3 regions of the Desulfurispora sp. genome follow, and region 3 is predicted to be linked to each of the others. Evidence: riboswitches for the same ligand, from Rfam matches in the RefSeq annotation. Region 3 holds a riboswitch; each other region holds the start of a gene.
The links. Region 3 has a riboswitch for cobalamin ahead of ACUVTU_RS08085 (S-layer homology domain-containing protein). Riboswitches for the same ligand answer to the same signal wherever they lie in the genome.

Region 1 (7,750 bases), on a different contig from region 3:
AGCGCCGGCACCTTTTTAATGGGACGCCCCAGAATCTCCTTCATGGAGGAGGCAGTGTCCAGCACCAGGTTGATTTCTTCCCGGGTCAGCTGTTCCAGACCCAGCAGGTGCCTGCTTTTCAAAGGCATGGTTTTCACCTCTCCAGCATGAACTAAAAGGCATAAAAATAAGCCCCGCCACCGGCGGTATCGCACCGCCGGCAGCCGCAGGCCGGCAAAAGGAATAACGATCATCCGCCCCCCTTGCCGGCCTCTCCGGACCGTCTTTAAAGGATGGGTCATCCCGGTATTTCCATAATCTGCACCATGTCCTGTCCGTCAATTTCGGTCAGGTTTACGGCGACCACTTCCCGGGAGGAAGTGGGCACGTTTTTGCCTACATAATCGGGCCGGATGGGCAGTTCCCGGTGTCCCCGGTCTACCAGCACCGCCAGCTGAATCAGGCGGGGCCGTCCCAGATCCACCAGCGCATCCAGCGCCGCCCGCACCGTCCGGCCGGTAAAGATCACGTCATCCACCAGCACCACTTTTTTGCCGTCAATGGGAAACGGTACCTCGGTGCTGTGCACCACCGGCTGGGTGGCCAGAGTGCTCAGGTCGTCCCGGTACAGGGTGATATCCAGGATTCCCACCGGTACTTCCCGCCCCTCGATCTCCCGGATGCGTTCGGCCAGCCGCCGGGATAGCGGTACACCGCGCCGCCGGATGCCCACCAGCACCAGATCCGCCGTGCCCTTATTGCGTTCAATAATTTCATGGGCAATGCGGGTGATGGCCCGGCGGATGGCCTCTTTGTCCATGATCTGCGCCTTGGGAACCAGGTTGTGGAACATCATTTCTCACCTGCAATCAAAAAGCCTGCTTACCGCCGGTAAGCAGGCCAGACTAACCTTGCTCTGTTCATACCTTACCGGCCTCACGGGACCGATGTTAAAGGAGTATATAGGCATTTGTTAAAGGGTACCATATCAGCAGCAGAGCTGTCAAACATAAAATAATTTAAGCTGCTGATTGCTAACATCAATATTATTTGATATGATATAGCCATGTTGAACAGCCAGAAAATAGCCCGTGCCCTGAGCGACCCGCTGCGTTATCAGATTTTACTGCTGCTGGCCCGCACCAGTCCGAGCTGCTGCCCCGCCCCGTTCGGCGCAGACGGCGCTGCTGGCCTGTGCAACTGCGAAATCATGGCCAGGATGAACCTGATTCAGTCGCGGGTTTCCTATCACATGAAAGAACTGGTGGAAGCCGGCCTGGTCACCGAAAAACCCAGCGGCAAGTGGAAGTATTATTTTTTAAACCGGGAGGTGCTGCAACAATTCATCCGCCAGCTCCAGCAGGATTTTGATCTGGAGTAAATTTTTTTGGGCTTACACATCAATAAAATTTGATGCGTAGAATAAAATACCAACCCACGGGAGGTACTTGTTTAATGAAAGAAGACATCCGCAACTTCGTACGCCGCAAATACGCCGGTGCCATCCAGCAGAAGCAGGGATGCTGCAGCAGCACAGCAGGTGGTTGCTGCAGCGGCGGCGAGTTCTCCTGCGACCCGATCACCGCCGGCCTGTACCAACCGGAGGAAATTGCCGGCCTGCCCGAGGATCTGATCGCCTCCTCCTTCGGCTGCGGCAACCCCACCCTGCTGGCCGACCTGCAGCCGGGCGAGGTGGTGCTGGATCTGGGCAGCGGCGCCGGCCTGGACGTGCTGCTCTCGGCCCGACGGGTAGGTCCCACCGGCAAGGTCTATGGCCTGGACATGACTGATGAAATGCTGGCCACCGCCCGGGCCAACCAGCAGCGGGCCGGGGTGGACAATGTGGAGTTCTTGAAAGGTTACATTGAAGACATCCCCCTGCCGGATAACAGCGTGGACGTGATTATCTCCAACTGTGTGATCAACCTTTCCGCCGACAAAGACCGGGTGCTGGCCGAAGCCTACCGGGTTTTGAAGCCCGGCGGCCGGCTGGCGGTGTCCGATATTGTGCTCACCCGCCCCCTGCCTCTCCAGGTGCAGCAGGATCTGCTGGCCTGGGCGGGCTGTGTGGCCGGCGCCCTGCTGCAGGAAGAATACAGAGAAAAAATGGTGCGGGCCGGATTTAAAGACATCTCCATCCAGATCACCCGCACCTATGATTTCACCGACCCGGCAGCCGCCAGCATTCTGCCCAACCTGAGCGAAGCCGAGAGGCGGGATTTAAACGGTGCCGTGGCCAGTGCCTTTATCCGGGGCTACAAATAACTCAGCTTAATTCGGCCGCTTTGTCCCTGTCCACGTCGGATACGCCGGCATCCTGGAAGCTGGCCATGCGGGTGAGCATCCCCACGGCGGCTTCCAGCAGGGGCATGGCCAGGGCGGCCCCGGTACCCTCTCCCAGGCGCATATCCAGCTGCAGCAGCGGCTTTAAGCCCAGGTGTTCCAGCATCAGGCGGTGTCCCTGCTCTCCCGAGAGGTGAGCCGGGATCAGATAGTCCCGGCAGGCCGGGGCCAGGGTGGCGGCAATCATGGCGGCGGCGGTGGAGATAAAACCGTCCACCAGCACGGGTTTGCGGTGGGCCGCTGCCGCCAGCACCACTCCGGCCAGGCCGCCGATCTCCAGTCCGCCCACCCTGGCCAGCACATCCAGGCCGTCGGCCGGGTCGGGCCGGTTTACGCGCAGCGCGCTGTCCACGGCGGCAATCTTGCGCGCCAGCACTTCATCATTGACAAAGGTGCCCCGCCCGGTGGCTTCCGCCGCCGTAAGTCCGGCCAGGCAGGCCAGAATGGCGCTGCTGGGCGTGGTGTTACCAATACCCATGTCACCCAGTGCCAGCACATCGGCGCCGGCCGCCACCTGCTCCCCGGTTACCCGGATGCCCACCTCCAGGGCAGCCACCGCTTCCTCCCGGCTCATGGCCGGACCACGGGCGATATTGTCCGTACCGCTTTTTACTTTTAATGATAACACACCGGGAATATCCACCGGCACTTTGACGCCCACATCCACAATGACCAGCCTGGCTCCCACCACCTGGCTGAAGACGCTGACACCCGCCACCCCGCCGGCAAACGCCCCCAGCATCTGGTAGGTGACCTCGGGCGGGGCAATGCTCACGCCTTCCTCCACCACACCGTGGTCGCCGGCCATCAGCACAATCACTTTGTTTTGCACCGGCGGCCGCAGACTGCCGGTAATGCCGGCCAGCTGCACCGCCAGTTCCTCCAGGCGGCCCAGACTACCGGGCGGCTTAATCAGGCTGTCCACCCGCTGCCGGGCTTTTTCCATGGCCGCGGCATCCAGCGGGGCAATGGCGCTGATAGTTTCCTGAAGCAATGACATAGCAGTTACCTCCCCTGTTAAAAATAAACAGTCCACGGCTACAGCTAGCCGTGGACTTTACCATCATCCAGCGGATTACACCGGCAGGCAGGTCTCCTGACTTCCGGATCCACGCGCCGCGCCGCCTTCCCGGCCCGGCACGGCCAGTGGCTGTAAATGGCGCTTTGCTCCCCGGTTACAGTGGCGGGTCCGTCCGGGATTTGCACCCGGTTCCCTATTCTCTGTCCTGAAAGGACAGCACCTGCCGGTGTTAGATATTGTATAATGATCAGGCTGTTTTTTACTTTCTACAGAGACCGGTTTTTTCCTGCTCGGCCAGTAGATCTTTTTTGCCCCAGCGGGTGATATCCACCCCTCGGGCCGCCAGCCATCCGGCGGTGGCACCGGTAATCACTAGCGGCAAACGGGCCAGTTGTTCCACCCGGGCGGCGCCGAGCAAAAACATCACCCGGCGCATGCCCAGGAGCAGATCATCAACATAAGCGCAGAGGGACTCCTCGGAATGGTAAACCGCCTGCAGCAGCGGACGGGCCATGCCCACCAGCCGGGCCCCGGCCACCAGCGCCTTGACCATATCCAGGCCAGTGCGCACCCCGCCCGAAGCAATGATGGTCACGGGCAGTTGCAGGTCCAGACACTCCAGCAGAGCCGCCGCCGTGGGAATACCCCAATCGCCCAGCTCGGGCCACAGCGCACCCCGCCGGGCCAGCTCAATTTGCAAGAAGTTGGTACCACCCCGCCCGGCAATATCAAAACAGGTGATACCGCCGGCATACAGGCGGCGCACCACATCCCGGGAAAGACCCGACCCCACTTCTTTGACGATTACGGGTACGGTCACCTCCCGGGCAATCCGGAAGATATTCTCGGCCACCCGTCCGAAATTGGTCTCCCCTTCGGCCATGGCCAGTTCCTGGGCCGCGTTCAGGTGCAGCTGCAAACCGTCCGCCGCCAGCATTTCCACCGCCTGGCGGGCCTCTCCGGGATGGCAGGTGGCGCTCAGGTTGGCCAGCACCACCCCGGACGGGTTTTCCTGCCGCACCACCCGAAAAGTGTGGACAACCGCCGGATCCTCCAGGGCGGCTTTCTGGGAACCCACCGCAATGGCCAGGCCGCGGCGAGCGGCCAGCCGGGCCAGGGCCCGGTTGATGGGCAGTGTTTTTTCGTGCCCGCCGGTGAGGGCGTTGATCAAAAGCGGTGCGTCCAGCCGTTTACCCAGAAAGGAGCAGGAGAGATCAACATCGGCCGGTTCTATTTCCGGCAGGGCATTGTGCACCAGCAGCAGGTCCGGAAACCCGCTGGTACCGGCTTCCTCCGGCTGAGCCAGCGCCTGTTCGATATGCTGGATTTTACGGTGCTGGCGGTCCAATCATCTCGCCCCCCGGTGAGTTCTGACCACTGCTGCCGGCAGCACCCTGCTCCGCCTGCTCCGCCGCCTTGCCCAGGCCCTTTTGCAGAATACGGTTGATCACCACAGCGGTTTCCGCCCGGCTGGCATTTTGCTGCGCGTGCACTTTGTTCTCGGCATCACCCCGGATCAAGCCGGCACTGCCGCAGGCCAGTATGGCCGGACGCGCCCAGGCGGGAATGGCGGCCAGATCGGCAAATGCCGGGGCGTCCGGGCTGGCGGCAGGCAGCTGGAGCACCCGGTTCAGCACTGCTGCCATCTCGGCCCGGGTGAGCAGGCGGTCGGGCTGAAACGTACCGTCGGGAAAACCGGTCAGGTATTTTTGTCCGGCAGCAAAAGCCACATAGGGTGCCGCCCAGTCCGGTATCCCGGCCCGGTCCTTAAAGGGCAAAGCGACACCTTTTCCGCCGGACTGGTTCTGCTGTCCCCAGCCCAGAGCCCGGCCCAGCATGGTCACAAACTGGGCCCGCGTCACTTTTTCCGCCGGCAGAAAGAGTGTTGCACTCACACCGCTGACCACCTTCAACTGGTACAGGTTGTACACTGCCGGATAGGCCCAGTGTTTTTCCTCCAGATCAGTAAAAGGCAGGGGAGCCTTGATGGTAAACGGAACAGTTATCCTCTGGCTGCGAAAACCTATCTTTATTTCTCCCTGCCCGGACTGCTCTCCAGCTGTAACCAGGCTGCCCTGCACACCCACCAGATCGCTGCTCGTGGTGATTTGCCAGTAAGCCGCAGGCACCTCATGGAGCTGTCCGGAAGGATCGCGCAGGCTGACCTTGATTTCCCCCTTCTGGCCGGGCAGCAGGTTCAGGGAAGCCGGCTGCACCACCAGCTGCAGTTGCTCATCCCTGTACACCTGCACCTGTTTTTGCGCCACTACTCCCTGGTACTGAACCTGCAGGGTGACCGTCCCCGGCTCCCCGGGCAAGAACTCACCGGCTGCCAGCTGTTCCCAGCCCGGCCCGGCCTGCCAGTCCACCTGGTCCCGGATGACCGGCAGGGGGTTGTAATACTCATCGTAGGCTTTGACAGTATACTTCACCGGCAGACCGGGTACTATGCGTTCGGGTCCCGCAATGATCAACCCCTGCAGCGCCCCGGGCGGGGCAGTGGAAAATACACCAAGGGCCACCGGCACCGCCCGCTGGGCTCCCTTTTCCGGCAGGTTGAGCAGCACCGGGCTCTGGTCGCCCAGCGGCCGGGCCACCAGGCTGGTGGAACCTCCCCCGTCCAGGTTGATGGCGGTGTGCACGCCCAGCCCCAGCATGAACTCGGCCAGCTCTTTCTGGGTCATGCCCCGGCTGCGGCTGCTGTTCTCCACGGCCACCAGATACAGCTTGCTCTGCTCGGCATCATACCCGGCCGCGGTGCGGGCGTGGTAACCGACAATCTCCTGGGAAAAGTAGGTGGGCAGGTGCCCTTCGGTCAGCAGCAGGGCCTGCCCACCGCTGGCGCTCATGACGGCGCCGATATCGGGCTGCACCTGGTAGGAAAGCTGCACCGGGTCCCCTGGACGGAATTTTTCCAGCAGAAATCGCGCCGCCTGTCCCTGCCCCCGCAGCACCAAGCCATCTGCCGGCAGCGGCATGGGGTCGCTGTTGCTGTAGAGCTGTTCCACCCTGCCGCTGCGCACCAGCATTTCCACCAGCGGGGGCTCAGGCGCCGCGTATTTACTGCCCCGGCTCTTTTCCCCCCAGGCCGCCGTATACATGTGCAGGGCATTGCTGTCCGAACTGGTGGCATCGGGCAGCAGATAGGCCGGTTTGTTGATGCCGGCCAGAGCATAACTGCTGCCGTCCGGAGCAGTTACCTGGCCGCTGAAAGTAAAAAGGCCGATATAGGGAGTCCTGTCCTGCCCAATGGCGATGGTATACATGTCCCGGCGCAGCGGCGGGCTGCTGAGCAACTGCCCCTGCCGCACCGTCATGCCAATGGGCCGGCCGCTGTCCTTCATTTGAAAAAAGTCAGCATTTACCGCGGCCACCGCCCCGCTGCGCCGGGCCATATTGAGCACGGTATCGTTCTTTTGCCAGGTATCATCCGCACCCAGCAACACCCGCAAATCAATGTAGGGATCAAGCAGATCTACGGTCAGCACGTAGACTATAATCTGGCCATCGTCAGCCTTGAGGGTGTATGTATCCTGATTCACTCCCCGGCTGATTATTTGACTGGTATGTTCCTGTACAGGGTAGGTCTGGGCCCGGGCCACACCAGCCAGCGGTCCCAGATAAAGGACCAGTCCCAGTATCAACAGGTAGAAAACCCCGGGCCACGTTCCTGACTTCTTCCAGAGCGCTTTTCCTGCTGCAATCAATGATGTTGTGCCTCCCTGTGCCCGTAATCAGCTTAACTTTTGACCGGCCGGTCAAAGAAAATATTCTTGCTGTAACCCGCTATGGGCACCCCGATGGCGATAGCCCCGCCGATCAGGCCCATTTGCCGGGCTACCACCCCGGCCCGGTACATCACCCGGTTGTCCGCGTTGAGCATACTGGCAGTCTTGACCGCCGAACCCAGGGCTATCCCCAGATCAATCACCCGCCAGGCGCAAAGCGGCCCGACAAACTCCGGACCTTCCCGACCGCTCAGCTGGTCACACCGGTCACAGCCGCAGGCTCCGCAGTTCAACCCCAGCGGTTTGTTTTCTTTCAAAGACAGCAGCAGTACTGCTGCCGCCTGGCGTACCCCGGCCGCATCCCGGTCGAAATTCACCTTGCCGGTCCGGCGACCATACTGCTCCATGGCGTCGGCCAGCCTGTGCAGATCTTCCCCGCTGACAATTTTTATCTCCACGTAGTCCTGCCCCAGAGATTTGGGCGCTGTCCTGGCCGAAAGGGCCATCAATTCCGCCACCATTGACAGTGCATTTTGCATGGCTGGTTCCCTCCCGTTAATTTTCATTGTATAATCATTATGGTTAATCTGTTGAAAATACTTCTTTTTCTATTTATTATTACATAATTCTACTTCAGGTTGCTTTTTCCTGCTGCAGAAAATAGCGGAAATTGCCACTG
Region 2 (7,750 bases), on a different contig from region 3:
ATGTCGATGTGGTGCAGCTCTGGTCGCTGCCCCGCACCCCCCGCTGGGTGCTGGCCACCCTGACCCTCCTGCCCGGACTGTATCTGGCCTGGTGTGGACTGCAGGCCATTACCAGGCTGGCCGAACTGTTCGGGTTTTTACTGGTTCTGGCCACATTTATGGTTATTTCCCCCTGGTCGGAGATCAACTGGGGCAACCTGTTGCCCGTGGGGGATGCCGGCTGGAAAAATATTGCCCTGGCTGTTATGCAAACCAAATACGCCTACGACGGCATTATCATTTTCCTGCTCCTGTTTCCCCTGCTCAAACCGCAGGACAGGCCCCGGGCCGGCCGGGCCCTGGCCGCCGGCATCACTATCACCACCGCGGTCTATACTTTAATGAGCATCATTACCACGGGAGTTTTTTCCACCGCAGCCCTACAGAGCGAGCTCTATCCGGTGATGACCCTGATCTCCCTCACCAAACTGGAAATAGTGCAGCGGATCGAGATAATTTTTATGTACATGAATATGATCACTATCATCACCACCCAGGGCCCCTTTGCTTACCTGATCACGGCCGGCCTGCAGAAGCTGACCGGCCTGGACCGAAAAATATTGCTCCTGCCTGTAGGCCTGCTCACCGTGTACCTGACCGCCTATCCGCTGGATCTTTTTGTCTTCGATACCTACAGCGAGTATATAGCCTGGGCCGTATTCCTGTTAGAAGCGGCCATCATCCCCCTGATCTGGCTCATTGCCCTGGTGCGCAGGCAAAGGGAGCAGTAACCAGACCTGTTTAGCCGGCCAGAAATGCCGCCGCTGTGGTACACAGGCAATTTTCCCCGCACACCGGACAGGGCTCGGGGCGTTGCTGCTCCAGAGCGGCGGCCAGGCGGTGGGGGTCCAGGGCCAGGTCAGCCCAGCGCTGCCAGTCCCCCCGCCGGGCGGCCTGCCCCATTTCCCGGCTCTGCTGCCAGGCCAGGCGGTTGCCCCGGGCCAGATCGGCGGCATGGGCGGCCAGACGGGCGGCCATCACCCCGGTGTAAACATCATCCTCGGTGGGCAGACCCAGATGTTCGGCCGGAGTAACATAGCAGAGGAAGTCGGCTCCGCTCTGTCCGGCCAGGGCCGCCCCGATGGCGGCGCTGATGTGGTCGTAGCCGGGAGCAATGTCGGTGGACAGGGTACCCAGAATATAATAGGGTGCCTGCTGACAGAGGCGCTTTTGCAACAGCATGGTGGCCGGGACGTGGTGCAGCGGCACATGGCCGGGACCTTCCACCATCACCTGCACCCCGGCGGCCCGGGCCCGGGCCACCAGCTGCCCGGCCACCATCAGCCCCTGGAGCTGGGCGGCGTCCAGCGAGTCGGCCGTGCAGCCGGGGCGGATGGCATCGCCCACACTCAAAGTGACATCATATTCCCGCAATATCTCCAGCAGGCGATCGAACTGCTCATAAAGCGGATTCTCCTGCTGGTTGTGCAGCATCCAGCCGGTCATAAAGGCCCCGCCCCGGCTGACAATATCGTTAATGCGGCCGGTTTCCTGCAATCGCTTTAATACATCAAAATTCAGGGCACTGTGTATGGCCATGAAGTCCATACCCTCGGCGGCCTGTTTTTCAATGACGGAAAATATGTCTTCGGCAGTCATGGCCACCACCGAACCGCGCTGTTCTATGGCCATCACTGCTGCCTGGTAGAGCGGCACGCTGCCTACGGGTACTCCGGCCGTGGCCAGGGTGAGCCGGCGCATGCCGTCAATGTCGCCCCCGGTGCTCAAATCCATAAAGGCATCGGCACCGGCCCGCAGGGCGGCGCGGATTTTCCTTTCCTCCAGGGCCGGATCGTCCCGGTCGCTGGAAGTGCCGATGAGGGCATTGACCTTAACCCGCAGCCCTTCGCCAATGCCACAGACTTTTTCCAGCCGGCGGTTTTTGTTTTTGGGTATGACTACGGTGCCCCGGGCCACTCTGTCCCGTACCACTTCCGGGGCGATGTTTTCCGCTCCGGCCACGGCCAGCATTTCGGGGGTAATTTCGCCGGCCCGGGCTTTTAATAACTGGGTCATGCAGCATCACCTTCCGGTAAATATTTTTATGCTTCCGGCAATAGTTAACAGGAATGTACCGGTTTATCCAGATACTGCGCGATCACCTGCATGGCGCAGTATTTACCGCACATGGCACAGGCGGCCGAAGCGGCACTGGTTTTCTGCCGCTGCTGGCGGGCCCGCCGGGGGTCAATGGCCAGGGCCATTTGTTTTTCCCAGTCCAGATTTTTGCGGGCCCGGGAAAGTTCATTATCCCACTCGGCAGCACCGGGCAGCCCCCGGGCCAGATCGGCAGCGTGGGCGGCAATGCGGGCGGCGATTACCCCTTCGTGCACCTGCCCGGCATCGGGCAAACCGGTGTGTTCGGCTTCTGTCACATAGCACAGGAATTCGGCGCCGGCCAGAGCGCTGAGCGCCCCGCCAATGGCCGCGCTGATGTGGTCGTAGCCGGGGGAGATGTCGGTGACCACCGGACCGAAGACAAAATAGGGAGCGCCCTGGCACAGGCTTTTCTGCAGGGTAACCGTGGCCGACAGGTGGTGCAGGGGAACGTGCCCCGGCCCTTTGACCATGATCTGCACCCCGGCCTGGCGGGCCCGTCTGACCAGCTCACCCAGCACAATCAGCTCCTGCACCTGTGGTGCATCCAGCGAGTCCTCCAGACAGCCCGGCCGAAAGGCATCGGCCAGAGCAAGCACCGTGTCATAGCGCCGGCAGATGTCCAGCAGGCGGTCAAACTGCTCATAGAGAGGGTTTTCCCGCTGGTTGTGCACCATCCAACCAATCAGATGGCTGCCACCAAAACTGACCAGCATCTCCTGCCGCCCGGCGCGGCGGGCCCGCTCCAGCACCGGCCAGGTCACTCCGGCATGCACGGCCAGAAAGTCCACCCCCTCCCGGGCCTGCTGTTCAATCACCGCAAAAAGATCTTCCACAGTCATGGACGAAGGGTGGCCATATTTCTCCCGGGCCACGGCCAGCGCCTGATAAAGGGGCAGTGTGCCCAGAGGCAGCCCGGCTTCGTCCAGAATTTTCCGGCGCAGAACATCAATGGGACCGCTGACACTGAGGTCCATCAGGGTATCGGTGCCGGCTCCCAGAGCGGCCTGCACCTTTTCCCACTCCGCGTCCGGGTGGACCGAGCGACCATACATGCCCACACTGGCGCTCACTTTAGTGCGCAGCAGGCGCCCGATCCCCACCGGCCGGCAGCGGGGACGCCGCTGACCGGCCAGCACCACCGCCCGGCCCTCCGCTACTTCTTCCAGCAATTGTTCCTCGGAAACATTTTCCTGACGGGCCACCTGCCTGAGGGCCGCTGTTGCTTCGCCCTGCCGGGCCAGTTCCAAAATTGTGGTCATAATCAAACCTCCCCTGAAGATGTAAAAAAGCCCACAACTCTTTCAACAAGAGCTGTGGACTTTACCATCATCGCACAGTAAACCTGTAGCCCTGCCGCGTGGCTACCAGCGAGCATCCGGCAGGCAGGTCTCCTGGCTCACGGGTCATCATCCCGGCTCACCTTCCCGGCCTGACGGCCAGTGGTGCTCGAACCGGACTCACCGCATACAGTGGCGGGACCGCGCCGTTTCAAACCCTGCGCAAAGCACCTGGGCAGCGGGTTTGCCGGTCTTCCCTATTCTCCTTGCCCCGGGACTCTCCCGGCCCCGGGCAAAGCACCTGCCGGACATATGCAGTTTTACAGCAATCTCGAAACCTGAACCGACGGGAAATAATACCACCCGTAATAATGTGAGTGTATTCTCTGCTTCCGGCAATTTTCCTGCCAGCAGGCAACAATTTATTTTGGCATCAAATAAATCTTTTCACTACTCAGTTGATTATGATAAAATATTTCTGCTTACAAGCGCCGCTTGTATACAGAATATTGTTTTTCTTCTCAACTATTTTGCCAGTATATTTCAAGATGTGACATTTTATTTAAATCTACACCGTTGGGAAAAGAGGGGTTTAGAATGGCACAGGAACTGGAAAAAAGGATTAAAGAAACCGGTCTGAAAATTTACCAGCTCATTGAGGGAGATGCCCCGTCGGTTTTCAAAAAAGAATTCTGGTCGGGCAAAATAATGGACTGGTGTATGCGCAACGAAGCCTTCAAAGTGGAAATGTTCCGCTTTGTTGACGTTTTCCCCAGCCTGAGCTCGTCGGTTTCGGTAGCCAAACACATTCAAGAGTATTTCTGCCGCCCCGATCAAGACTTCCCCAGCAGCCTGCAGTGGGGTCTCAAGCTGGTCTCGCCCAATTCGCTGGTGGCCAAGGTGGCCACCAAGGCCATTTCAGAAAACATCACCGGCATGGCCCGGCAGTTTATTGTGGGGGAAGACGCCCGCGATGCGCTCTCCACATTGAAGAAGCTGCGCAAGGAAGGCTTTGCTTTCACCGTCGATCTGCTGGGGGAAGCGGTGGTTTCCGAAGCCGAGGCCGACGAGTTCTACCAGCGCTACATAGAACTTTTCGAAACCCTGGCCAGAGAGCAGAGCAAGTGGAAACCTCTGGGCAACAGCCCGGGCGATCTGGACTGGGGATTTTCGCCCAAAATCAATGTTTCCATCAAACCGTCAGCCATGTATTCCCAGATGAATGCCCGGGCCTTTGATTTCTCGGTGGAGGCCGCGCTGAAAAGGCTGCGCCCCCTCTTTCGCCAGGCCAAACAAATTGGCGCCGCGGTCCTGCTGGATATGGAGCATACCGGGCTGAAGAACCTCACCCTGGCCATGTTCAGGAAGCTGCTGGAGGAACCCGAATTCCAGGATTACGAGCATGCCGGCATAGTTATTCAGGCCTATCTGAAAGATAGCGAGCAGGATTTGCGCGATCTGATTGACTGGGCTAAAGCCCGCGGCCGGCGCATTACCATTCGCCTGGTCAAAGGAGCCTACTGGGATCAGGAGGTCATCCTGGCCCGGCAGCAGAACTGGGAAATCCCGGTGTTCACCAATAAATACGAAACCGATGCCAACTATGAAAAGCTGGCCCGCATCCTGCTGGAAAACCACCAGTATGTGTCTTTTGCCTGTGCTTCGCACAACATCAGAAGCATTGCCTATGTCTGGGAGGTAGCCAAAGAACTGAACGTACCCGACGGGCGGTTGGAATTCCAGGTGCTGTACGGCATGGCCGAGCCAGTACGCAACGCCCTGCGCAGAGTGGGGCTGCCCTTGCGCCTTTATGCGCCCATTGGTCAGATGCTGCCCGGTATGGCCTACCTGGTACGCCGGCTGCTGGAGAACACGGCCAACGAGTCCTTCCTGCGGCAGAGCTTTGCCGAAGGGACGGCCCGGGAACAGCTGCTGCGCAATCCTCTGGAACTGCTGGCCGAAAACCCCACCCCGCCGGAGAAAGTTTACAGCGCTCCCGAGTACGGCGACAAGGGCGCTTTTACCAATGAACCGGTCATCGACTGGACCATAGCCGAAAACCGGGAACGCTTTGCCCGGGCTCTGGAAAAAGTGGGCAAAGAGCTGGGCCGGAAAATCCCTCTGTACATTGGCGGACGGGAAGTGCTCACCGCCGAGGAAATCATTTCCACCAACCCCAACCAGTCCGACCAGGTAGTGGGCCGGGTGGCGGCAGCCACCCTCAAAGAGGCCCAGATGGCCGTGGAAGCAGCCAAGCAGGCCTTTCCGGCCTGGCGGGATACTTCGCCCCGCGAGCGGGCCGAAGTGCTTTTCCGGGCCGCCGGGGTGGCCCGCCGGCAGCGTATGGAACTGGCCGCGCTACAGGTCTACGAGGTGGGCAAGAACTGGAGCGAAGCCGATGCCGATGTTACCGAAGCCATTGACTTTCTGGAGTATTACGGGCGGGAAATGATCCGCCTGGCCCAACAGCGGCGCATGGGCCGGGCCCCCGGGGAAACCAGCCATCTATTCTACGAACCCCGGGGGGTGGGCGCGGTCATCGCGCCCTGGAACTTCCCGCTGGCCATCTCGGTGGGCATGACTGCTGCCGCCATTGTCACCGGCAACACGGTGGTGTACAAGCCGGCCTCCCTCTCCCCCATCACAGGGGCCAAAGTATACGAGATCTTCCAGCAGGCTGGACTCCCGGCCGGCGTGCTCAACTTCCTGCCCGGTCCCGGAGGTGCCATTGGGGATTACCTGGTCACCCACCCCGATATTGCTTTTGTCACCTTCACCGGCTCCATGGAAGTGGGCCTGCGCATCATCGAGCTGGCTGCCCGCACCCCGGAAGGGGCCCTGGGGGTCAAGAGCGTGGTGGCAGAAATGGGTGGCAAGAACGCCATCATTATCGACTCGGACGCCGATATTGACGAAGCGGTTGTGCATACGCTGTATTCGGCCTTTGGTTTCCAGGGACAGAAATGTTCGGCCTGTTCCCGGGTGATTGTCCTGGAGGAAAACTATCAGAAGTTTGTGGACCGGCTGGTGCAGGCGGCGCGCAGTATCAATATCGGTCCGGCTGTAAACCCGGAAACCTACATGGGCGCGGTAATAGATGAGCAGGCCCGGCGCAAGATCATGGGCTTCATTGAGCAGGGCAAAAAAGAAGGCCGGCTGCTCCTGAGCCGCGAGGACGTGGAGCTGCCGGGACACTATGTGCCGCTGACCATATTTGCCGATATTAAACCGGAGCACGTGCTGGCTCAGGAAGAGATTTTCGGCCCTGTGCTGGCGGTGATCAAGGTTAAAGATTTCACCGAAGCGCTGCAGGTGGCCAACGGTACTCGCTACGCCCTGACCGGCGGTGTCTTCTCGCGCAGTCCGGAAAATATTGAAAGGGCCAAAAGAGAGTTCCGGGTGGGCAACCTGTACATCAACCGTGGCTGCACCGGGGCGATTGTGGAGCGCCATCCCTTCGGAGGCTTCAAAATGTCGGGTGTGGGCTCCAAGGCCGGCGGGCCGGATTACCTGCTGCAGTTCATGGTGCCGCGCACAGTGACCGAGAACCAGATGCGGCGCGGCTTTGCCCCTGCCGAGGAGGAATGCTAGGCTTTCCCTTCCGGTCGGCCGGGACAGACCGGACACTGCTGGCAGTCGGCCGTACACGGTTCCACATGAATGATCACATCCGGGTTTTGTAATTGGTCTTGCAAATCCTGTTCAATGGCATCACAGATGGCATGGGCCTGAGCAGTGGTCAGACGGGCCGGCACTACCAGCTGCAAGTCAATGTAGCGGTAAGGGCCGGCCTTTCTGGTGCGCAGGTTCTGGTAGGCAACGTAACTGGCGGAATGTTTTTGCAGCACCTGACAAATCAATTCTTCTTCACCGGCCGGCAGGGACTGGTCCAGCATGCTGCGCAAAGATTCCGCGGTCAGCTCCCAGGCCGCCCGGATGATCATCAGAGCCACCACCATGGCTATGGCCGGGTCCAGCCAGTACCAGCCCGTGAGGCGAATGCCCCCAATGCCGGCCAGCACGCCCAGAGAAGTATAAACATCGGTGCGCAGGTGCAGAGCGTCGGCCTGCAGGGCGGGCGAATCGCTCAGGCGGGCCACCCGCAGCAGGTGGCTGGAAATAAACCAGTTCACTGTGGCCGACAGGCCCATCACCAGCATACCCCAGTCCAGCCCCTGGACGACAAATTGCCGGTGCAACAGCCGCGGAACACTGTGATATATGATCAACACCGCCGCAGCAAAGATGAGCAGAGCTTCGGTAATGCTGGCCAGGTTTTCAAATTTGCCGTGACCGTAGCGGTGCTCTTGATCGGCCGGCCGGGCGGACTGCCT
Region 3 (7,750 bases):
AATAGATAAAAGCAGCCGCGCCGCCCATGATCGACCAGGCCGTCAGCCCCACCGCCAGCACACTGCTGCCGGCCACCAGGGTATCCCGCCGGCGCCATTTTTCCCGGCTGTAGCGGCTGGCCGGGCCGCTGCCCAGCGCCCGGGCCTGCATGGCCTCGGCAGTCTGGAAAGCGTCCTCCAGCGCCGTAAGCAGCAGAATGTTAAACACGGTTAAATATTTGCCCGCCCGCTCCTTCAGGCCGCCCCGGCCAAAATCCACCCCGCGCAAAGTCTGCACTTCTACAATGTTATGCAAGTTCAGGGCCAGGCGGGGCACCAGCCGGGTGCTCAATGCCAGCAGCAGAGCAAGGCGCCGGGCCGGACGGGCCAGCAGGCCCAGCAGGCGATCGGGGTGAATGAGCTGGTTGAAGATGACAAATACTCCCAAAACGGCCAGCAAGCGCACCCCGCTGGCCGCGCCATAACAGAGCGCTTCCATGGTCACCGGCGGCCCGCCGGGCAGGGGCAGGTGCCCAAGCACGGTATGCCCCGCCCGAATGAGCAGTGGGTTGAGCAGGGCGGCCAGCGCCGCCATGTAGAGGCCGGGGCGTAAAAAGTACTCCCCCGCTTCCCAGGCCCCCAGGGCGGTAATACCGGCCACCACCAAACCCAGGGCCGCCAGCAGATATAAAGGATGGTCCGTACTCAAAGCCAACACCAGCAGGGCACCCAGGTAAACCAGGGCCGCCAGCGGATGCCAGCTCTGCAGCCAGCTGCCCCGCTCCCGGTAAAAAAGTTTGTGCCACATGACTTACCTTTTCAATTCCTCCCAGACGGGCACCGGATCACCCATTTTGTTACTGTACCACCAGATCACTTTGTCTCCGGGCTGCAGGGTTTTGCGGTCGGCGGTCACGGCGGGGATTTCCTGATTCACCTTGTACATCCAGCCCGCCTGGCCTTTGTTTTCCTGCCCGGCAATGGCGGTTACAAAGCCGGGAAAGCGGGATGAAAGCTGGTAGCCCAGACCGGCCAGGTCCAGCACATCCAGGGCAGTGGGTGGTGTCCGGCCGGCGGCCGGCAGGGGCAGCAGCGCCGGGCCGAACAGCAGCTCACCCTGGCGGCCAACTACCGCCAGCCCCACCATACCGCGGTCATACCCGCTCTTCTCCCGGCCAAGCTCATCCGCCCCGCCGGGAGAAGCGGGCGGCCTGGCTGTCGTCGACCCGGCAGTTGCTCCGCCAGCAACGCTGCCAGCAACCCCATTCCGCTCCGCTCCGGAACCCTGGCCCGCCGCCCCCGGCGCGGGGTAGGCTCCGGTACTGCCCGGTTTACCTTCCCCCTTATCCTGCACCGTCAGCCCGCTACCGCCATCGGCAGCAGTACCGCCAACACCCCCCGCGCTGCCGGCACCGGGCCCGGCATCCACCCGGGAAGCGGTATTGACGGGCTGACCATTGCTCCCGGTTCCTGCCCCTGTCTCCGGTATTTGCTGTGCCGCCTCCGGCCCGGCCAAAGCAGTTCCCCTGTCAGTATCCTGCCAGTAATTGTAGAAAAGGGGTCCCAGCAGGGCGACCAATATGAACAACAGCGGTACCAAATAAATCAACGCATTACTTCGCCGGTTCACGGTATACACTCCTCAAAAGCCGGCCGGAAGCTTTCCCAACCTCCCGGCCGGCCCATCATCATTGGTGTGCACTGCACCTCTAGGGCGTCATTTCCAGCTGCAAAGCCCGCTGCAGGATCACCGCGCATTCGGCTCTGGTCAGGGGTGCCGCAGGATTAAGCCTTCCCTGGGCATCACCCCGCACCAAACCGGCCCGCACTGCCGCCTGCACACCCTCCCGGGCCCAGTCGGCCACCCCGGCAGCATCGGCAAAGGAAAGGGCTTGTTCGCCGGCGGCCAGTTCCCAGGCCCGGGCCAGCACCACCAGAAACTCCTGCCGACTAATGGGACGCTGCGGCGCAAATACCCCCCCGGCATCGCCTTGCATCAAGCCAGCCCGGCGCACGGCGGTCACGGCCGGAGCATACCAGTCGCTGGCCTGCACATCGCTAAACTGTGCTGCGTTGCCGTTCTCCCAGGATAACCCCAGCATCCGGCTGAGCAGGGCGGCCAGCTCGGCCCGGCTGAGCGACCGCTGCGGGGCAAACCTGTCCTGCCCCACCCCGTTGACTACTTCCCAGGCGGCCAGTTCCTGCACCGCCGGCCGGGCCCACTGCCACTGCTCGTCCTGCAGATCCAAGAAGGACACCTGCTTGCTCCGGTATAAGAGTACCAGGTAGCCACCCTGTTCCACCCGGGCCAGTACCTGCCGGCCGGCCTCGTCCAGCACGGCGGGCAGGGTCAGCCACTTTTGTCCGGCCGTCCACAGGGCCGGTTGCAGATTCTCTCCTTTTAAATATGCCGGCCAGGCGGACTTCAGCATCAATTGCAGGGATTTTCCGGTTGTCAGCGCCGGCAGTTCCAGCTTGTAGCAGGTAGAAACCACCCGCCAGCCGGAGGGCAGGGCGCTTTTGGCCTCTGCCGGCAGGCCGCTGCTCACCTCGCGCAGGGTCACCCGGCCAGCTGCCGCCAGCGCCCCTTCGGGCACCAGCAGGGCGGCCTCACCGGCCTGATCCTTCAGGAGAGCATTTTCACCCTTTTTCAGATCCTTCTCCAGGGCGGCCTGATGGCCGGCCAGTTCCTTCTGCAGCCGCCGCAAATCTTGATAAGCCGGCCTTATCGCTGCGGCCAGCAGGCGCACCGCCTGCCCCGCCTGCTCCAGGGAAGCCGCGCCGCCGGTCAAACTGCCCAGTTCCTGGAGGGCCTTTTCTCCAGCCGGCAGTTTTAACCCGCTCGGGCTGACGGCTGCACTGGCTGCATTACTGACCCCGCCGCTGCTCCCGGTATTGTTTTGTTTTTCCAGCTCATTCCAGGTGGGCACAGGATTGTTCATATCCTTGCTGTACCACCAAATCACTTTATCCCTGGCCTGCACCGCCTTCTGGCTGGCCAGCACCATGGGCACCTGGCCGTTCACACTGTACATCCAGCCCTGCATACCGCTGTTGGCCTGCCCGGCAATGGCCGTCACAAAGCCATCGCGATGGGTGAAGCTCAGGCCGGTGGCTTCCAGCGCTCCCAGGGCGGTCAGCCCCCAGCGGCCGCCGGCTTCCACCTCCACCAGCCCGGGGCGGAAAAGCAGTTCTCCATCCCGGCCCTGCACCGCAATGTACACCTTGACGGCAGCAGTAACCGTCCCGCCGCCACTGCCGCCGCTACCACCCCCGCCACTTTCGCTGCTGCCCGCACTGTCCGGCCAAGCCAGCACAGCGGTCAGCACCCAGGTGGCATCCATGGTGTTACGGGCAGCCCCGAAGGTACCGTCGGCCGCGTTATAGCTGTTTTGCCGCAGGTAATCCAGCGGGGTTTTACCGGCGCTGTTCTTCCAGCGGGCGGCATCTTGACCCAAGTGTTTTAAAGTGAGCAGCAGCTCGGCGTTGTCCACCGCCGGGTCGTCAAAAGGGGTGGCATATACGCCGCCATCGGCCTGCTGCAGGCCTTTCAAGTAAGCCAGTCCCTTTTGTACCGCCTGCTGCACCGCCGCCTCCTGGTAGCCGGGCAGATATTTCAGGACCCGCAGGGCCTGGGCGGTGGAAAGAAAGTCGGGGTAGTATTGATCAAAGGTTTCCCCCCAGGAGCCGTCCGCCGCCTGTTTGCTCAAGACATAAGCGCGGGCGGCGCTCTGGTCAATCTGGCCCAGCTGTCCGGTCTCGCCCAGGGCCAGCAGCACCCAGAAGTCGCTGTAGACGCTGTTTTCAAAAGAACCGGCCCCGGCACCCTCCTTAATCTGCCGCCCGGCCAGCAGGCTGGCCAGCCGCTCTTTCAGCTCATTCTGCTCCGGCCAGTGGTTTAACGCCTGCAGGCACCCGGCCAGGGTCTTGCTGCGCGATTTCACTGTCAGCTCGGTCGCCGGGCGGTTATTGGCCAGGGCGGCCAGCAACACCTCGGCGCTGGCAAAGGTGCTGTCATACTGCACCCGGATGGCCCCGGTATCACGATCCTGGATGTCCTTCAGATAGATAAAACCAGCCTCAATATCTCGGGCTACCTCACTGCCCGCCGTGCCGGCGGTGGAAAAGTAGCTCAAGGCGGTCAGCACCTGGCCGGTCAAATCGGCCTCCTCGGGCTCATAGCTGCCCCAGGCTACCCCGGCTGCCTGCCCCCAGGAGTTCTGATGGGTGTGTTTGTAGCGGTTCAGATAGGCCAGGGCGGCCTGCTGATCCAGCCCGGATAGTTTACCGGCCTGGCCCAGTGCGGTCAGCACCAGCACATCTTCATAGATGCTGTCACCAAAATAAACCTGCCCGTTTACCGTTTGCTGTTTAGTCAGAATGGCCCCGGCCAACTGGTTGACCAAATCATGCTGCGGCTCCACCGCCACCACCGCCAGCAGGTGTTTGGCCAGTTCCCCCGCTCCCAGGCTATCGCTGCTGCCATAAGCCTGCTCAGCCGTGCTCAGCACCTGGTCGTACAAACTGCCGGCGCTTGCCCGCCATTTGTCCGCCTTAAGATCCTCTCCGGCTACTGCCAGCGCCTGCACACAGCGATAGTCAAACTGCCCGGCGGCAGCGTACTGCCCGCTGTTTTTCTGATACTCACTGTGCAGGTAGCCCACCGCCCGGGTGATAGCCCCCTCCAGCACACCGCTTTCCCCATCTGGCAGCCAGTTTTTCTTTCGGGCTTCCGCCAGGGCCTGCAGGGCCGCTTTGGTGCCATAAAGGTTGGCGTAGGGACCGAAACTGCCGTCCGGGTTCTGGGTGCCCATGATATAACTGACCGGCGAAACCCGGTCGCCCAGTAGTCCGGCCAGCACCACCAGCCGGTTTTGCAAACTGGCGTCACCGGCCGTGCGTTTGGCCGCCGCCGTCCATTTGCTGCCGCCCAGCTCCTCACCGGCCAACAGCAAAATATGGGCGGTGTAGCCGTCCAGATCCTCACCGGCGGCAAAACGCCCCTGAATAAACTCCACCGCCTTGCTCTTGAGCTGCTGATCGCCAATCTGGGCGGCCGGTGCCCTGGACGGGGAGAAAAGACCCGCCAGAACCAGCAGCAGGGCCAGAAAAACCGGCCATACCGCCCCCGTACACCCTCTTGCTCTGCTACAGGCCGCGCGGTTAAACACTCCCTTAAATCCCGCCAGCTGCCCCATTGCACATACCTCCCACAAAATTACTCATCTATTTTTACCCACCGGCTTACCCCGCCGGCCGGGGAGTGGAAAAAAGAATGGTCCCGGCGGAACGGCTGTCCCGCCGGTGAACAAGAGGAGAAATATAAGGGTAGGAGATGAATGATAAGGATGGGGTTAAAAATTAAAGCCCCGCTTTCCCGTAAAGGAAAGCGGGGCTTTGTCTGCACCTAGAAAGCTACCCGGTAAGTAACCAGGTAAACGAGCAGCCCAGCACCGGCCTTTCCTCGGAAGGCGATACTGCATTCCGCCCAGGCAGGTCTCCTGACTTGTGGATCCACACCGCTTTTAGCTCCAGCCTTCCCGGGCACCCCGCCATTACTGGCCGGGCTCATCGCCCAGTGACTGCCGCCCCTTGGGGACGGTGGACTGCGCTAAAAGGGCTCCCCACTTACAGTGGCCGGACCGTCCGGGATTTGCACCCGGTTCCCTTTTCACCCCGGCAAAGCCGGGGCACCTGCGCGGTAGCTATATAATTGTCCAAACAACCAGAGTCGCTCTACCGGCCTCACACCGGCCAGCGTCCCTTGCCAGCATCATACCACCTATTTGCCGGGCTGTCCAGAGGGTATTTGAACAGAATTATAATAATATTTCACTCCAACTCCTTCTCCCGCCCGTCCTGCCAGCGGTGGCAGTTGAAGGGCGTACCGTCCAGGTTGATGCGGTAGATGTCCCGCTCGGCACACTGGGGGCATTTCATTTCGGAAAAACGCTGGCCCTGACCGCAAGGAATTTCCCACTCGTGGTGGCAGCGGCTGCATTTGAAGCGCTTCATCACCAGCTGGAAGTGGCCGCCTTCCATGCGGATGGCTTTGCCGTTGACCAAAGCATCGGCAATTTTGCTGCGGGCGGCAATGAGAATGCGGTGGTAGGTGGGGCGGGAAACGCCCATTTTTTCGGCGCATTCTTCCTGCTCCAGGCCCAGCAGGTCTTTTAAGCGAATGGCCTCTACTTCCTCAATGGTCACAGTAACCTCGGAAAGGGCGCTTAAGGGCACCCCGGCCGGCTTAAAGAAGGTCAGTTCTGGAATGTATTCCACGCGGCGGCACTTGGGCGGTCTGGACATGAGCTTTTCTCCTCCTGCTATAAGTTTCAGCTAAAAATTTGTTTTGCTTATGTTTTTATCTATGCACATAAACACCTACATTATAGATGCCCGCCCTTCGCGTGTCAATAATTTTACTTGCGTCCGGATAATATTTTTGTCCATTCAATGCCCCAATAAGACCATTACGGCCTGTTCATCAATGTAAACAATCATACACATAAATTATTAGGCTTTACAGCGTCTTTATGCACCATTGTTCCCGCCCACTCGCCCGCACATTTTTCATACATTTCACTGCCTATATCCTGCCCTGAGCAGACAAAATGACCCCTTTGGCGCTACCCGGTCATATAAAAGCCCCCGGCCAAAAATCCGGGGGCTTTTTTCTGTATCCAGGGGGTGATCAGGTTATTAACGCCAGTCTTTAGAACAGACCCTTCACCGCGCCGGTCTCCACATCCACGTCGATACGGCGGAAGGCCGGGTCGGAGCTGGTGCCGGGCATCAGGCTGATGGTACCGGTCATGGGGCAGAGGAACTTGGCGCCGGCAAAGATGAGCACGTCGCGCACCGGCAGCACCCAGCCCTTGGGCACGCCCTTCAGGTTGGGGTCGGCACTTAAGGAGAGGTGGGTCTTGACCATCATAGTGGCAAAGTCTCTGTATTCGGGATTTTCCTCGAACATCTTGGCCTTGGCTTCGGCTTCCGGCGTCCAGGTCACGCCGTCGGCGCCGTAGACTTCGCGGGCGATGGTTTCCACGCGCTGGCGCAGCGGCATTTCCAGCGGATAGAGGAACTTGAAGTCCACTTTTTCGTTGCAGGCGTCGATGACCGCGTCGGCCAGCTCCAAGGCACCTTCGCCGCCCTTGAGCCAGTGCTCGGACAGGGCGCAGCGGGCGCCGGCCTGCTCGGCATAGCGGCGCACCATGGCAATCTCTTCCTTGGTGTCGGTGTGGAAAGCGTTGATGCACACCACGGGGTTGATGCCCGCTTTACGCACAATGCCGATGTGGTGCAGCAGGTTGGGAATACCCTTTTCCAGCAGCTCCAGGTTTTCCTTGGTGTATTCTTCGGGCAGGGGACGGCCCGGCACTACTTTGGGACCACCGCCGTGCATCTTGAGGGCGCGGATGGTGGTGGTGACCACGGACACGTTGGGAGTAAGCCCGCTCATGCGGCACTTGACGTTCCAGAACTTTTCAAAGCCGATGTCGGCAGCAAAGCCGCTCTCGGTGATGTGGTAGTCGAACATCTTCAGACCAATGCGGTCGGCGATGATGGAGGACTGCCCGATGGCGATGTTGGCGAAGGGACCGGCGTGCACCAGGACGGGCTGGTATTCGGCCGTGCTGATCAGGGTGGGGTTGATGGCGTTGCGCATGAAGGCAGTCATGGCGCCGGCCACTTCCAGGTCCTCGGCGGTCACCGGGCGGCCCTTTTTGTCGTAGGCCACGATGATCTTGCCGATGCGCTGGCGCAGATC

Region 1: linked by a shared signal. The riboswitch ahead of cobT (nicotinate-nucleotide--dimethylbenzimidazole phosphoribosyltransferase) and the one ahead of ACUVTU_RS08085 (S-layer homology domain-containing protein) in region 3 are both predicted to bind cobalamin.
Region 2: linked by a shared signal. The riboswitch ahead of thiC (phosphomethylpyrimidine synthase ThiC) and the one ahead of ACUVTU_RS08085 (S-layer homology domain-containing protein) in region 3 are both predicted to bind cobalamin.

Annotation. Positions count from the first base shown of each region.
Region 1 is NZ_JBRAJI010000018.1:26,329-34,078, forward strand. It holds gene ACUVTU_RS06610 (aspartate carbamoyltransferase catalytic subunit) at 1-128, opposite strand, end outside; gene pyrR (bifunctional pyr operon transcriptional regulator/uracil phosphoribosyltransferase PyrR) at 278-835, opposite strand; gene ACUVTU_RS06620 (ArsR/SmtB family transcription factor) at 1,046-1,360, shown strand; gene ACUVTU_RS06625 (arsenite methyltransferase) at 1,435-2,244, shown strand; gene cobT (nicotinate-nucleotide--dimethylbenzimidazole phosphoribosyltransferase) at 2,246-3,322, opposite strand; cobalamin riboswitch at 3,392-3,582, opposite strand; gene fni (type 2 isopentenyl-diphosphate Delta-isomerase) at 3,603-4,691, opposite strand; gene ACUVTU_RS06640 (S-layer homology domain-containing protein) at 4,672-7,050, opposite strand; gene ACUVTU_RS06645 (ferredoxin domain-containing protein) at 7,083-7,610, opposite strand.
Region 2 is NZ_JBRAJI010000008.1:35,042-42,791, forward strand. It holds gene ACUVTU_RS03490 (GerAB/ArcD/ProY family transporter) at 1-770, shown strand, start outside; gene bzaB (B12 lower ligand biosynthesis ThiC-like protein BzaB) at 781-2,055, opposite strand; gene thiC (phosphomethylpyrimidine synthase ThiC) at 2,100-3,398, opposite strand; cobalamin riboswitch at 3,504-3,736, opposite strand; gene pruA (L-glutamate gamma-semialdehyde dehydrogenase) at 4,014-7,007, shown strand; gene ACUVTU_RS03510 (cation diffusion facilitator family transporter) at 7,004-7,750, opposite strand, start outside.
Region 3 is NZ_JBRAJI010000025.1:20,708-28,457, reverse strand. It holds gene ACUVTU_RS08095 (energy-coupling factor transporter transmembrane component T) at 1-787, opposite strand, end outside; gene ACUVTU_RS08090 (DUF4430 domain-containing protein) at 791-1,609, opposite strand; gene ACUVTU_RS08085 (S-layer homology domain-containing protein) at 1,689-5,177, opposite strand; cobalamin riboswitch at 5,454-5,692, opposite strand; gene ACUVTU_RS08080 (DUF134 domain-containing protein) at 5,812-6,285, opposite strand; gene ACUVTU_RS08075 (formate--tetrahydrofolate ligase) at 6,692-7,750, opposite strand, start outside.